DNA from 2 places in the Laedolimicola sp. genome. Region 1 is predicted to be linked to the other one. Evidence: riboswitches for the same ligand, from Rfam matches in the RefSeq annotation. Region 1 holds a riboswitch; the other holds the start of a gene.
The links. Region 1 has a riboswitch for cobalamin ahead of nikB (nickel ABC transporter permease). Riboswitches for the same ligand answer to the same signal wherever they lie in the genome.
Positions count from the first base shown of each region.

Region 2: it holds a riboswitch for cobalamin, as region 1 does, so the genes downstream of both, ACTRC3_RS03365 (tRNA threonylcarbamoyladenosine dehydratase) here and nikB (nickel ABC transporter permease) in region 1, are expected to answer to the same signal.

Region 1 is NZ_JBOKYU010000056.1:3,234-10,869, reverse strand. Features, by position in the region: gene ACTRC3_RS10585 (oligopeptide/dipeptide ABC transporter ATP-binding protein) at 1-782, opposite strand, end outside; gene ACTRC3_RS10580 (ABC transporter ATP-binding protein) at 874-1,656, opposite strand; gene ACTRC3_RS10575 (ABC transporter substrate-binding protein) at 1,690-3,276, opposite strand; gene nikC (nickel transporter permease) at 3,273-4,112, opposite strand; gene nikB (nickel ABC transporter permease) at 4,109-5,053, opposite strand; cobalamin riboswitch at 5,148-5,366, opposite strand; gene ACTRC3_RS10560 (threonine/serine exporter family protein) at 5,548-6,297, shown strand; gene ACTRC3_RS10555 (threonine/serine exporter family protein) at 6,307-6,750, shown strand; gene ACTRC3_RS10550 (class I SAM-dependent methyltransferase) at 6,734-7,612, shown strand.
Region 2 is NZ_JBOKYU010000007.1:24,203-31,838, forward strand. Features, by position in the region: gene ACTRC3_RS03345 (YDG domain-containing protein) at 1-1,772, shown strand, start outside; gene ACTRC3_RS03350 (LysR substrate-binding domain-containing protein) at 1,818-2,732, opposite strand; gene ACTRC3_RS03355 (FAD-dependent oxidoreductase) at 2,862-4,493, shown strand; gene ACTRC3_RS03360 (4Fe-4S binding protein) at 4,507-5,460, shown strand; cobalamin riboswitch at 5,519-5,646, shown strand; gene ACTRC3_RS03365 (tRNA threonylcarbamoyladenosine dehydratase) at 5,777-6,577, shown strand; gene cobI (precorrin-2 C(20)-methyltransferase) at 6,578-7,279, shown strand; gene cobM (precorrin-4 C(11)-methyltransferase) at 7,284-7,636, shown strand, end outside.

The DNA of each region.
Region 1 (7,636 bases):
ATGCATTTTTCACAGCGGTTCCGAAACGGACAGCCTGTCGGACGCTCCAAGGGGCTTGGAATCTCGGAATCCAGGCTTTCTATCTCTTTTTCAAAATCCATATCCAGAGAAAATACCGCACTTTTTAACGCCTCTGTATAGGGGTGGCAGACGCCGCGGCCCAGCTTCTTTCCTTCCGCAAGCTCCACCACAAAGCCCAGATACATAATTGCCGTTCTGTGGGAGACGGAGCGGATCAGCGCCACGTCATGACAGATGAAAATAATCGACGTATGCTTCTCTCTCTGAAGCTTTACCAACAGCTCCACGATACTTTTCTGAACCGATACGTCCAGCGCCGATGTGGCTTCATCGCAAATCAGGACCTCCGGCTCCAGGGCCAATGCGCGCGCAATCGCCACACGTTGCTTCTGGCCGCCTGACATACTGTGCGGATACCGCTCTGCAAATTCCTCCGGAAGCTCCACCATCTTCAGAAGCTCCCGCGCCTTCGCTGCTTTTTCCGACGGTTTTATCAGTCCATAATTTTCCAGCGGTTCGCACAAAATATCCTTTACCTTCATTCTGGGAGAAAATGAGTCCGTCGGATCCTGAAATACCATCTGAATATGACGGCGCATTTTCCGCTTTCTCTCCCCCTTCCAATCCGCGACATTTTCGCCGAACAGGAGAAGTTCCCCATCGGTGGGTGGCTCAAGCAGCGACAGCACGCGCACCAGCGTACTCTTGCCGCATCCGCTTTCCCCGGCAATTCCCAGGGTCTCGCCTTCATAAAATTTCAAAGATATATCGTTGTTTGCGTACAAAGGGCGTCCGTCGGGGGCTGTAAATACCTTATTTAAATGACGAGTCTCCAAAATTGGTGTTTTTTCCTTACACATAGCCTTCTCCATACATATTCGGAACCGCAGCCAGCAGTTTTCTGGTGTATGCGCAGCCCGGCTGCTCCAGTATTGTCTTCCGGTCTCCCTCTTCCACAATCCTTCCATTCTGCATAACCACAATCCGATCTGACATATATGCCGCCACGCCCAGATTATGGGTTACCAGGATAATGGAGGTTCCGTGATTTTTCCGCAGCTCCATCATCTGACGCACGATCTGCGCCTGTGTCGTCACGTCCAGGGCAGCTGTGGGCTCGTCAGCCAGCAGCAGCTCCGGTTCAAAGGTCATGGCAATGGCAATTCCGACCCTCTGACGCATACCGCCGGACAGCTGGAAGCCGTAGCTCTTCATAATGCGCTCCGGCTCCGACAGCCGCATGGCTTCCAGCATGGCCACCGCCTTTTCTTCCGCCGCTTTATGGCCCAGCCTTTCATGCTTCTGAATATATTCTATATACTGCGAGCCGATTTTACGTATCGGATTCAGCATAGCTCCGGAATCCTGGAAAATCATAGATATCCTAGATCCCCGGAGCTTCTGCATTTCCTTTTCGCTGTATTTAGGAAGAGACTTTCCCTCAAACAAAATATCGCCGGATACCAGCTCTCCTTCCTGTGGCAGAAGTCCCAGAATGGAACGTATCGCCGTAGTCTTTCCGCTTCCGCTTTCACCTACCAGGCTGATAATTTCTCCTCTTTTCATATGCAGGGAGAAATCACGCAAAAACGGCTGTCCATGATATGCAACTGTTATGTTCTCTATATCCAGCATGGGAAAGTCCCCTTTTCTATTTATTCTTCTTATTTATGACGCCGGTGTGATATCCTTTGTTACCCAGTAGTAGTCGCACACATAGCTGTGAACGCCTTCTACAGAAGCTGCGGAGCAGAGATTGAAATTATAGGCGCCGCTGCAGATGGTCGCCACGTCCTCCATCAGGATTTCCTGCATCTGTGTAAAAATTTCCGTCCGCTTTTCCGTATCAAATTCGCCGATCAGCTGTTCATACAGCGCGTCGTATTCTTCATTATGATAATTTCCGTAATTAAAGCTTGTATCGGTAATCTTTCCGTACCAGTGCTTCAGGAAGTTCTCCGGATCTCCGGTAGGTGTGGTTACTTCATTGTTGAACATCAGATCAAAGCCCTGGGATACCCGCAGGTCTACTACATTTTCCGGCATGGAAATGGTGCTCTTGATTCCGATTGCTTCCAGCTGGACCCCATACGCTTGCGCAATTACGTCCTGCTGACGGCTGGTTGTCGCTACAATACTGATGTCGATATTTTTGCCGTCCAGTTCGCGGTATCCGTCTCCATCGCCGTCTACGATACCGGCCTCGTCCAGCATAGTCTTAGCTGCCTCCGGATCGTAGCTGTACGGGTTATCCAAATCATAGCCGGGTACCGGCGTATTATTGGTGTAAGTATAGGAGCCGCCTGTGGATACATCGCACACGGTCTGACCGTCAATTGCCGTCATCACCGCTTTTCTCAGGGTATCATTGCCCAGCACTCCGTCAAAATTGATAAACCAGTTGCACACACGGTTTCCACCGGTGACGTCAATCTGATAGGTATCCGCATTCTCCAGAACCGCTCTGTCAGACGCCGCAATGTTGATTCCCATGTCTGCAGAACCGTCCTGCAGGGCCATTGCGCGGGCAGAAGCCTCCCCAAGCTTCATGACATTGACTGTCTCAAAGGGTACTTCACCGTCCCAGTAATTGTCATTTTTTACCAGCTGGATATCATGCTCCGGATCGTTGGATACAAAGCAATAGGGTCCTGTACAAATCGGTCCGTCCGCAGCGATATCGCGATCCGCAGAGCCAGCCACATCGATAATGCCATACCAGGGATACGCAAGGCAGCCCGGCAGGTCTACGGTCGGCTCACTTGTTACAATCGTCACAGTCCAGGCTTCATCGTCTGCGCTGATACTGTCATATGTGAAATAATTCCAGGGGTTTCCATTTCCGCCCTTATTGGGATCTGTCACCTCAAATAATCTCTCCAGGGATTCCTGAACCTTTGTCGCCGTCATCGATTCTCCATTGGAGAAGGTTACATTTTCTTTCAGCTTTATGGTCCAGGTCAGCTGATCGTCCGCTACAGACCAGTCTTCTGCCAGCCACGGCGACACGGTGCCGTCGTCCTCAAAACGGGTCAGGGTTTCCAGCGCGCCCCAGCGCATTACAAACCAGCTGTTCCAGTCATCTGCCGGATCCAGGGTTGCGCTGGTCAACTCTGTCGCCACATTTAGCTGTGTTTTCGCGCTTCCTCCGTCTGACACTGCTTTCTGCTCTGTTCCTGCGCTGCCGCCGCATGCTGTGATACTGCCCGCAAGGCACAGGCTAAGGGCAAGGGCAATCAGTTTTTTTCCGTTCATCTTCTCTTTCTCCTCTTCTTTCTTCGTTTTTCTGTTGCATTTGGATCTATCATATCTCTAATACAGTCACCCCAGAGATTAAAGATGACTACCGTAATAAAGACCGCAAGTCCCGGACAAAACAGCAGCCACGGGCTGCTCAGTATATAGGTTCTTCCCTCGCTCAGCATATATCCCCATTCCGGTGTGGGGGGCTGGATTCCAAAGCCAAGGAAGGACAGGCTTGCCAGCGACAGCATGATGGTGCCGATATCCGTCGCTGCCGTAATGATCATCGTAGGAAGCGCGTTGGGCAGCATATATCTCATCAGGATTCTGCTGTGTCTGGATCCTGAGATTTCCGCCGCGGATATATAAGTCCTGTTCCGTATCTTCAGCACCAGGCTTCTGGATAGTCTGGCATATCTGGTCCAGCTTACCGCCGCGATTGCAATCATGGAATTTTTCAGGCTTGGCCCGAGAATTCCCGCGATTGCCATGGCCAGAATCAGATCCGGGAAGGCGATCATCATATCGCCCACTCTCATGATTACCGCGTCTGCCACTCCGCCGAAATACCCGGCTATGATTCCAAGAAAGGTACCCACAACCAGGATTACCGCCACCAGAATCAGTACGCTGTATACACTGGTGGTCGCCCCGCAGATCACCCGGGAGAACACGTCCCGCCCCAGCGCGTCGGTTCCGAAATAGTGATCTTTTCCGGGCGCCTGGAATGCGTCGCTCAGTGACGCGCTCAACGGATCGTAGGGAACGATTTTGTCCGCCAGGAACGCCACTGCCAGAATAAGGAAAACCAGAATGGAAAGCACCGCAAATCTTGTATTCTTTTTCATCCGTTCTCCCCCTCCCTGGTCCTCGGATCAATGTAATGATAGGATATATCCACCAACAGGTTTACCACCATATAGATCAGGGCTATCCACAATACGAAGCCCTGGATCAACGGATAATCCCGCGCTTTCACCGCTCCCACCGCCAGGATACCCAGTCCCGGATAGGAAAAAATAATCTCCACCACCGAGGTTCCTCCGAGAAGCGATCCAAAGGATAGCCCCAGCATGGTAACCAGCGGGAGCATGGCGTTGGGAAGAACCTGGCGGAACAGTATTTCCCACTGATTCATTCCCCGGGCTCTCGCGCCTGTCACGTAATCCTGGTGCAGCTCCTCCAATACCGCCGTGCGCACCTGTCTGGAATATTTGGAGGCCATGGCAATGGCCAGCGTAATCCCCGGCAGCAGCATCTGTTCCATTCCGACGGAGCTGCTCGCCACCTTTACCAGTCCCAGCTTCAAAGCGAAGACATATAATAAGATCAGGCCAATCAGGAAGCCCGGAAGTGAAATACCCAGGAAAGAAAGAAAGCGAACGATATAATCCGCTATCCCGTCCTGTCTGACCGCTGAAAGAATTCCAAGGGGAACCGAAACAATTAACATCAGCCCCAGGGAAAACAGGGCCAGCCGGAACGTTGCCGGCAGCCTTTTCATCAGCAGCTCCAGTACCGGGGCGCTTTTACTGAAGGAGGTTCCAAAATCTCCGTGAAAAATACCGCCTATCCAGTCCACATATTGCTGTAAAAAGGGTTTGTCCAGTCCCATGGACTGCCTGGCCTGCTCCAGCATTTCCGGACTCGGGGTAATTCCCAGGGAATCATACATAGCTGTGGCCGGATCGCCCGGCGCAAGGTATGTTAATAAAAAGGTCAGAAAGGAAATGCCTATCAGCACTACGCACATCTGGATAAGTCTGGATACGAGCCTGTTCTTTTTCACTGTTTTCCTCCGTTTCAGCAATAAAAAAGCCATGGATACTTTTGCATCCATGACCGATTTTACATGGGAAATAAGCCTTCGCAAATAGATCGTTCGCTAAGGTTGCTGCATAGCAGTTCTCCTGACTCACATATTCAGGGAAGAAGCCCAGCGAACTCTCCTCGCCTTCTCAGGTTTACCCCAATGGCGGACTTTCATCTAAGGATCGTTCTTTATGTATACAGTGGCGGTACCGTCCATGATTTCCACATGATTCTCTATTCTTTATCAGCCGCCGTACGCGACTGACAACACTATGCCCGTTTATTTTACTTGATTCCTCTATATCTGTCAAGATTTTTCCATTTTTTGTCTTCCGGTAATTCAGCCTGTCCTTTCGGAAACAGGAATTATTTCTCTTTCTGTCCATACTTTCCTTGACCCGCTTCTCTTACATAGGTATAATGGGCATAGATTATTCTCAATACAAAATCAGGTATAAGGAAATCAGACAAATGGATTACAAACTTTTGCTCGACACCGCCGTCATGGCGGGGGAGCTGATGCTGGCCAACGGGGCTGAGACTTACCGGGTGGAGGATACCATGCAGCGGATGCTGGAGCTGTCGGGACTGAAGACCGCCGAGGCCTTCGTGATGGTGACCGGATTTCTGGTCACTCTGGACGACCCGTCCATCCAGTCCATGACGGTGACCCGCCGGATTCACAGCCGTGGCACGAACCTGAGTATCATCGACGAAATTAACAGTATTTCCAGAGGACTCTGCGGCGGGGAGCTGGAACTGGAGGAAGCCTTCCGGAAGATTAAAAAGCTGAAAAAGGAACCGCATCCGCCCCAGGCTTTTCTGCTGGCCAACGCAGGCGTGGCCGCGGCCTTTGCACTGACCTACGGCGGAACCTGGCAGGAGGCCTTTGTGGCGGGTGTGGCCGGATTTTTCATGGCCATCTGCCTGTATCTGTGCAGCTGCATGAAGCTGCCCTCCTTCTTCGGAATCCTGCTGAGCGCTGTGGTAATCTCACTGTTCGCAGGCGGACTTCTGAAGTTTCTTCCTATTATAGGGAACCTGGATTCCATCATCATCGCGGCCATTATGCCCCTGGTTCCCGGCGTAGCCATCACCAACGCGGTCTTTGACACCCTGCACGGGGATTATATCTCCGGCTCCGCCCGGATGATGGAGGCCTTTGTGGTCGCCGCCTCTGTAGCTATGGGTATTGTCATCGGACTTCGTTTCATTCAGTAAGGAGGTTTTATGCTGATACAGGTTATCGGCGCGTTTTTTTCCGTTGTGGCCTTTTCTTTTCTGCTGCACGTACCGCGCAAATATATCATCTGGGCCGGTTTCACCGGCGCGGTGGGCTGGTGGATCTATCTGTTTCTCATCGGAATCAATCTGTCTGTGGCCATGTCCACCTTTCTGTCCGGCTGTCTCGTCTCCCTCTGCGGCCAGATTTTCGCAAGGGTCCTGAAGGCTCCGGTCACGATTTTCGTCATCCCGGGCATCTTACCGCTGGTGCCGGGCGCGGGCATGTTCCGCATCGCCCACTCTGTCATCCGTTCCGACGGAATGACTTCCTATTATATTATTCAGACACTGATTGTGGCGGGAATGATCGCCCTGTCCATCATGGTGGTGGACAGTATTTTCCGCTTATTTTTAAAGACCAAAGGAGATTGTCATGTGGATCGCAGATAACTGGACCGATTATGAGATACTGGATACTTCGAAAGGAGAAAAGCTGGAGCGCTGGGGCGATTACCTGCTGGTGCGGCCGGATCCCCAGGTCATCTGGGATACGGAGCGAAAGCTGCCTGGCTGGAAGCGCATGAACGGCCATTACCACCGCAGCAAAAAGGGCGGCGGCGAGTGGGAATTCTTCGACCTGCCGGAGCAATGGACCATCCAGTATCCCCTCTGCCAGGGCAAGAATACCTTAACATTCAATCTGAAGCCCTTCAGCTTCAAGCATACAGGCCTCTTCCCCGAGCAGGCTGCCAACTGGGACTGGTTCGGTGAAAAAATCCGCAATGCCGGACGTCCCGTAAAGGTACTGAATCTCTTCGCCTACACCGGCGGAGCCACACTGGCCGCCGCTGCCTCCGGAGCTTCTGTCACCCATGTGGACGCTTCCAAGGGCATGGTAGGCTGGGCAAAGGAAAACGCCCGTTCTTCCGGACTGGGTGAGGCTCCTATCCGCTGGATTGTGGACGACTGTGTGAAGTTCGTGGAACGTGAAATTCGCCGTGGAAATCATTATGACGGCATCATCATGGACCCTCCCTCTTACGGCAGAGGCCCAAAAGGAGAAATCTGGAAAATTGAAGAGGCCATTCACCCGCTGATCCGTCTCTGCGCCCAGCTTTTGAGCGATGAGCCGCTGTTTTTCCTGGTAAATTCCTATACCACCGGACTGGCCCCGGCGGTGCTGACTTATATGATCGCCACAGAGCTGAAGAAATATAACGGTACTGTCGATTCCCAGGAGGTAGGGCTGCCCGTAACCGCATCCGGACTGGTGCTGCCCTGCGGCGCAAGCGGACGCTGGGAAACTAAATAGCTTTTTACAAAGTCAATGGCGGCT
Region 2 (7,636 bases), on a different contig from region 1:
CAAAAGTGGTTGTGAAAGTATCCGTTCAGATGGAAAATTATGAAGACACATACTACGAGCTTACCATACAGATTGTGGATAAAAAGGACATAACCGGATCTGCCTCTGCGAAGAACAGCATCCGCTATGGACAGACATTGAAAGATGTAGAACTGGCAGGTACTTTTACAGATGCGGAGAATACGGATATAACCCTGGCAGGCACATTTACCATATTAAACGGGAATAATATGCCTTCAGCCGGCACTGCTGAAGTACGGTGGACATTCACACCGACAGATAAGAAATACAAACCGGTGAACGGAACAACAAACATCACTGTGGAGAAAGCCACTCCGGAGCGTGCGGCAGCGCCGACGGCAGCAGCAGAGCTTACCTATGGACAGACCCTGGCAGAAAGCACGCTGACGGGCGGAAAAGCAGTGAACCCGAATACGCAGGAGGCGGTGGCAGGCACCTGGAGCTGGGCAGATGACACAGTGAAACCGACGGTGGACAATCAGGGCTATCAGGTAGTCTTTACACCGGAGGATACAGCCAATTATAACCGTATCGAAGCGACGGTAGGGGTAACCGTGAAAAAGGCGGTTCCGACCATCAGCGAAGCGCCGACGGCGTCCGACCTGACCTATGGACAGACCCTGTCTGAAAGCACACTGACAGGTGGGGCAGCAGATACAGATGGAACCTTTATCTGGGCAAAAGCTGATACCAGACCGGAGGTCAAGGACAGCAATGTCACCGAATATGAAGTAGTATTTACACCGACAGATACAGTCAACTGGGAGAATGCGGCAGCACAGGCGAAGGTAAAGGTAAGCCCGAAGATCCTTACCTGGGACGGAAGCGCCCTGACAGTTCTGACCAAGCTGGCCGATGAAATGAAGGACGCCAGTCTCATCGGAGAACTGAAGGTCTCCGGTCTGTTGGACGGCGACGACGCAGGCCTGAGCTATGAGAGTCTGACTGCTGAGTTTGATACAGCGGAAACAGGAACCGACAAGCAGGTAACCGTGACCATCGCAGGAGCGGCTCTGACGAATGCCAATTATGAGCTTCCGGCTGAGACTGCCTTTACGCTGAAGGGCTCCATCGAAAAGACTGCGGCTCTGCCGGGTCAGACAGGTCTCGGAAACGATTACCGTCTGGTTATGGGCGCAAAGGACGTAACCGAGGTAACGCCGGATCTGGCAAAGACAGAGAACCTGAACACACCGGAAAAGATCGTGGAATATCTGAAGAAGCTTCTGGTGGATTGTAAGATCGACGGAAAGAATCCGGCGAAGGAAAATACGGCTGTTTATGACGCAGTGCTGCTCTATAGCGCAGACGGCGGTGAAACCTGGATCCGCGCGACGGCAGACAACTTCCCGGCAGAGGGCGTCAAGGTGATCCTGCCCTACCCGGAGGGCACCAACGCAGCCGATTACCGTTTCAGCGCGGTACACATGTTTGCAATGAACCGCGGCGCGTATAAGGCGGGCGATGTGGAGACTCCGGAACTGACATTGACGAAGGATGGCATCACCATGACCCTGAAGAGCCTCTCCCCAATAGCCCTTTCCTGGGTAAAGGTGGAGAAAGCGCCCGAGACGAAGCCCGGAGATCATTCCGGCAGCAGAAATAAGAGCGGCGGAAGCGCCGTCACAAGCGCAGCCACCGGCGACAGCAGCCAGCCCGTATTCTGGGGCGCAATGGCGTTGATTTGCCTGCTGGGCATCTCCATGCTGCTTACAGCAGTACGCAGAAAACGCGGGCAGCGGACAGAGTAATACGAGGATAAGGGATTGAAAACCCGGAACAGGGCGTCTGAGGCATTACTGCTTCAGACGCCCTGTTTCTTTCGGAAGCTCTATGCGCGGATACTGCCGCAGCAGCTTTTCCAGTTCGTAGATAGCCGGGGTCAGGAATTTATTTTTGTGATAAACCAGTTTAAAGGTCCGGTTCCATTCCTGATTTTCAGGAGAAAAAATGCGGAGACGCTGATGACGGATTTCATGGTACATCAGACGCAGAGACATGACAGACAGAACCTTGTTGTATAAAACGGCGTTCAGGATCGTGCGGGGGCAGTTGGCTTCCCAGGTGATACGGATGGAGAGCCCCTGCTCTGCCACGTACTGTTCAAAAAGCCGTCGTGTGCCGCTGCCCTGTTCACGCATGGCAAAAGCCTGTCCGTTTAAATCCGAAGAGTGAAGTGTCTCCATTTCATAAAAAGGATGATGAATCCCTGCTGTCAGAACAAGACAGTCGTCGATAAGAGGGAGCACAATCAGATCGGGAGACTGAATTTCACCCTCTACAATCGCGGCGTCCAGCTGGGATCTCAAAAGCTTTTGTTCAATTTCGGCAGTATTGCTCACAAAGGAATATACTTCCAGACCCGGCAGCTTCCTTTCCAACTCCAGAATCACGGAGGGAGTCAGACAGGTACCGACGGTGAGGGTGCTGCCAAGCTTCAGCGTAGCGGTCTGCCCCTGATTCATCATCAACTGATCCAGCTCTGAAAACCGGGAAATCAGCTCCGGAGCCTGGGACAGCAGAAGCTTTCCCTGTTCTGTCAGGTAAAGCTTTTTCCCGAGCCGTTCAAACAACAGACAATGGTAATGTTTTTCCAGTTCCCGGATGGCCTGGCTGACGGTGGGCTGGGTCAGATACAGATGCTCTGCAGCTGCACACATGGTGCCGTATTCGGCGACGGCGGTAAAAATCGAAAGATGGCGAATGGTCATGTAAAATCCCCTTTTCTGTCAGATGTATAGATAAAACCTATTGATTTAATAAAATAATATCATTTTTCAAATTGATAAGCAAGTGCTATAGTAAGAGTAACGAAAATGTATCAGAAAAGGGGAAGAAAAATGAAGGTCATTGTAGTGGGCGGTGTAGCAGCCGGAACCAAGGCTGCAGCCAAGCTGAAGCGGGAAGATCGAAATGCGGACATCCGGATCCTGACAAAGGGAAAGGATATTTCCTATGCGGGCTGCGGTCTTCCGTATTATGTGAGCGGCGTGATCCGGGAAAAAAAGGATTTGCTGGTGCATACGCCGGAATCTTATGAAAAAGTAACCGGAGTGCCGGTGGAAATCCGGACTGAAGTGACAAAAGTAGACCGAAAAGGGAAAACTGTGGAGGCTGTGAATCTGGATACGGGAGCAGTCGAAGCCTATGCGTATGATAAGCTGGTGATTGCCACGGGCGCGCGTCCCTTCGAGCCGGATTGCCCGGGCACGCAGCTGAAAAATGTATTTTATATGAGAACGCCGGAGGACGCAGATATGCTTCGGCAGACTGTGGAGGCTGGAGAGATCCGTCGGGCAGTGATCGTGGGCGGTGGATTTATCGGACTGGAAATCGCGGAAAATCTGGCGGCGAAGGATGTGAAGGTATCTGTCATTGATTTCGCGCCCCATATTCTGCCGGGCTTCCTGGATCCGGAGATTGCGGATTATGTGGAAAATAAGCTGGCGGACGCGGGCGTCATGTGTTTTACCGGAACGGGCCTGGAAGAAATTCTCGGGGAGGAGAAGGTAGAAAAGGTAAAAACCTCCCGCCGTGCCATGAAGGCGGACGCCTGCATCCTGGCTATGGGAATCCGTCCCAATACGGAATTTTTGCAGGACGCCGGTCTGGAAATGTTCAAAGGAGCTCTGTTGACAAATCAGGCGTTGCAGACAAATGATCCGGATATCTACGCGGTCGGCGACTGCGCTATGGTAACGAACCGGATTACCGGAAAGCCCCAGTGGTCGCCCATGGGTTCCACAGCGAATATAGCGGGCCGCGCGGCGGCGCAGCACCTTGCCGGGAAAACAGTGCAGTATCCGGGCGTGCTGGGAACCGGCGTGGCGAAGCTGGCCGGCTTCTGCATGGGAAGAACCGGATTACTGGAGCAGGCGGCGCGGGAAGCAGGCTATGACGCAGAGAGTGTGATTTGTGTGGTGGACGATAAGGCACATTACTATCCGGGCGCAGCTTTATTTGTCATAAAGCTGATTGCAGATCGGGAAAGCCACAGGCTGCTTGGTATGCAGACTGTGGGAACGGGAGCGGTGGATAAGCTGACGGATATAGCGGTGACTGCGATTTCCATGAAAGCGACCCTGGAGGATCTGCAGTACATGGATTTTGCGTACGCGCCGCCCTTCTCCACTGCGATTCATCCGCTGCAGCATGCAGTGAATATTCTGCTGAATAAGCTGAACGGGGAGCTGGACAGCATGACGGCCGCAGAGTATGCGGAAGAAGGAGAAAATTATCGGATCGTGGATGCGGGTATTACACCGTCGCTGCACGGGTATCCCTATGTGGATCTGAACAGCCTGGACGGTCCGGCAGACGGGCTTGGCAGGAACGAAAAACTGCTTTTGGTATGTTCCAAGGGAAAACGGGCTTATCTGGTGCAGAACCGTCTGAAGGCTTACGGATATACGGATACAAAGGTACTGGAGGGCGGCATGACCTTCCATACAGAATTAACAGAGGAAGAATAAAAGGAGGCACACAATGGCTACATTAACAATCAGCAAGGAAGATGAAAAGCGCGTAAAGGCAATGGGATTTCTGAGCAATAAGGGAACCGATAATTTCTCGGCAAGAATCATTACCGTCAATGGAAAGATAACGGCTGCGCAGCAGAGATGCATTGCGGAAGCGGCGGAAAAATTCGGAAACGGAGTGATAACCTTTACCACCCGTCTGACGGTGGAGGTACAGGGCGTTCCCTACGACAAAATCGAAGAATTCAAGGAATATATTGCCAGAGAAGGACTAATTACAGGTGGAACCGGTTCTGTGGTACGCCCGGTTGTAGCCTGTAAGGGAACCACCTGCCAGTATGGACTTTTGGATTCCTTCGCCATTTCCGAGGAAATCCATCACCGTTTTTATGAGGGGTATCACACGGTAAAGCTGCCGCACAAATTTAAGATTGCGGTAGGCGGCTGCCCCAACAATTGTGTAAAACCGGATTTAAATGATTTGGGAATCATCGGTCAGAGAATCCCCGAATTTGACGAGGATAGCTGCAACGGATGTAAGAAGTGCAGCGTAGAGGCAGCCTGTCCCATCGGCGCGGCAAAGGTGAAGGACGGCGTTCTGGAGATTAACAAAGAAATCTGTAACAATTGCGGCCGCTGTGTGGGTCAATGCCGTTTCGACGCCATCGAAGACGGTCAGTACGGATTTAAGATTTACATCGGCGGCCGCTGGGGCAAAAAAATCAATCACGGAAAAGCGCTGCGTAAGGTGTTCACCAGTAAGGAAGAAGCCTTAAACGTGATTGAAAAGGCGATTCTCCTGTATCGGGAGCAGGGCATTACCGGCGAACGTTTCGCTGCGACCATCGAACGTCTCGGCTTCGATAACGTGGAGCAGCAGCTTCTGTCTGATGAAATTCTGGAGAGAAAGCAGGAGATTCTGGATGCGCAGCTTCATCTGACAGGAGGAGCAACCTGTTAAAAGGGAAACCCTATAGGGTATATTTTGTTGACGAAAGCCCGTCTGTATGCTACACTGACTAAGGTATAACGCAGAGAGTATGCATGATGCATAAAGCAGGGGAATCAGGTGGAAGGCCTGAGCGATCCGGTCACTGTAAGCAGCGTGTCTGCAAGCCAGGCTACCTGCTCTTTGCGGGAAATGGACAGGCTTCCGTGGAAAGCGGTTCCGGATATAGTTGGCGGCCGATGGGATGAAATCCGCTGCTGATCATAGGGAGAGATCTGTCATAAAATACAGATCTCTTTTTGTTTTGCAAGCGCATGAGGAGAAAATTATGTTAAATCAGTTTTCAAGAACAGAACTTTTACTGGGAAAAGAAGCCATGGAGATTCTGGAGCATTCCAGGGTGGCAGTCTTCGGCATCGGCGGCGTGGGCGGCTATGTGGTGGAGGCCCTGGCGAGAAGCGGCGTGGGAGCCTTTGATCTCATCGACGACGATAAGGTGTGCCTGACGAACCTGAACCGCCAGATTATTGCCACCCGGAAGACGGTGGGTAAGTACAAGGCCGAGGTCATGAAGGAGCGTATCCTGGAGATCAATCCGAAGGCGGAGGTCAATACACATCTCTGCTTCTTCCTGCCGGAAAATAAGGATGAATTTGATTTCAGCCGGTACACCTATGTGGTGGACGCCATCGATACAGTCACCGCGAAGATTTCTCTGGTGGAGGAATGTGAGAAGGCAGGCGTGCCTCTGATCAGCAGCATGGGAGCGGGCAATAAGCTGAATCCCTTCCTGTTCGAGGTGGCGGATATCTATAAGACCAGCGTATGTCCGCTGGCGAGAGTCATGCGGCGCGAATTGAAAAAACGCGGCATCAAAAAGCTGAAGGTGGTCTACTCCAAGGAGAAGGCGGTGCGTCCCATCGAGGACATGTCCATCAGCTGCAGAACCAACTGTATCTGCCCGCCGGGAGCCAAGCATAAATGTACTGAACGCCGTGACATTCCGGGTTCGACCGCATTTGTACCGTCCGTAGCGGGACTTCTGATCGCAAGTGAAATCGTAAAGGATCTGACCGAGGACGCCATGAACCGCGCCCGGGCAGCCCAGGAGCAGGAGGAGAATAAATAGATGAAGGGTAAATTATACGGCATCGGCGTGGGTCCGGGTGATCCGGAGCTGTTGACGCTGAAAGCAAAACGGATTCTCGATGAAGCGGATATCATCGCCGTTCCGGTAAAAGAAGCCGGAGAAGAGAGTACGGCGCTGGAAATCATCCGCCCGGTGGTGGAACTGGAGCATAAGCACCTCCTGGAAGTCATTTTCCGGATGGCAAAGGATAAGGAGGAGCGGAAGAAGTGCAGAGCAGCGGCCTGCGAGCAGCTGACCGCAGAGCTTTCCCGGGGAAAGAATATCGCTATGATTACCCTGGGCGACGTCTCGGTATACAGCACTTACATGTATGTGAACCAGTATGTGGCAGAGCATGGCTTTGAAACGGAGATTATCCCGGGTATTCCATCCTTCTGCAGCGGAGCGGCTGCGGCCCGGTTACCGCTGATGGAGGGAAATGAGTCCCTGGTGATCGTGCCCTCCGTCCGTGCGGAGCAGCAGGTGGAGGAGGCCATCGCCCACTATGACAACGTGGTCATCATGAAGGCAGGTGGCAGCATTGGCCGCATCCTGGAGCTGATGAAAAAGTATGACCGCGCGGAAAGCTGCGCTACGGTCATCAGCTGCGTGGGTATGAAGGACGAATATATCGGATCCCTGGATCCGGAGAGAACATACAGTTACTTTACAACCGTCATCATTAAGAGAGAGAAGAGGTAAAACAATGGTATCATTTATCGGAGCAGGCCCGGGAGATCCGGAGCTTCTGACAATTAAGGGAAAGAAACTGATCGACAGCGCGGATATTATCATTTACGCAGGTTCTCTGGTAAACCCCAAGGTGCTGGCGGACGCCAAGGAGGGCGCGCAGATCTATAACAGCGCCACCATGACCCTGGAAGAGGTTCTGGCTGTCATGAAGGACGGCGAAGCCAAGGGCCTGAAGGTGGTCCGTGTACATACCGGCGACCCGGCTATCTTCGGCGCGCACCGGGAGCAGATGGACGCTCTCGATCGCATGGGTATCGAGTATGAGGTCATTCCGGGGGTCAGCTCTTTCCTGGCGACTGCGGCAGC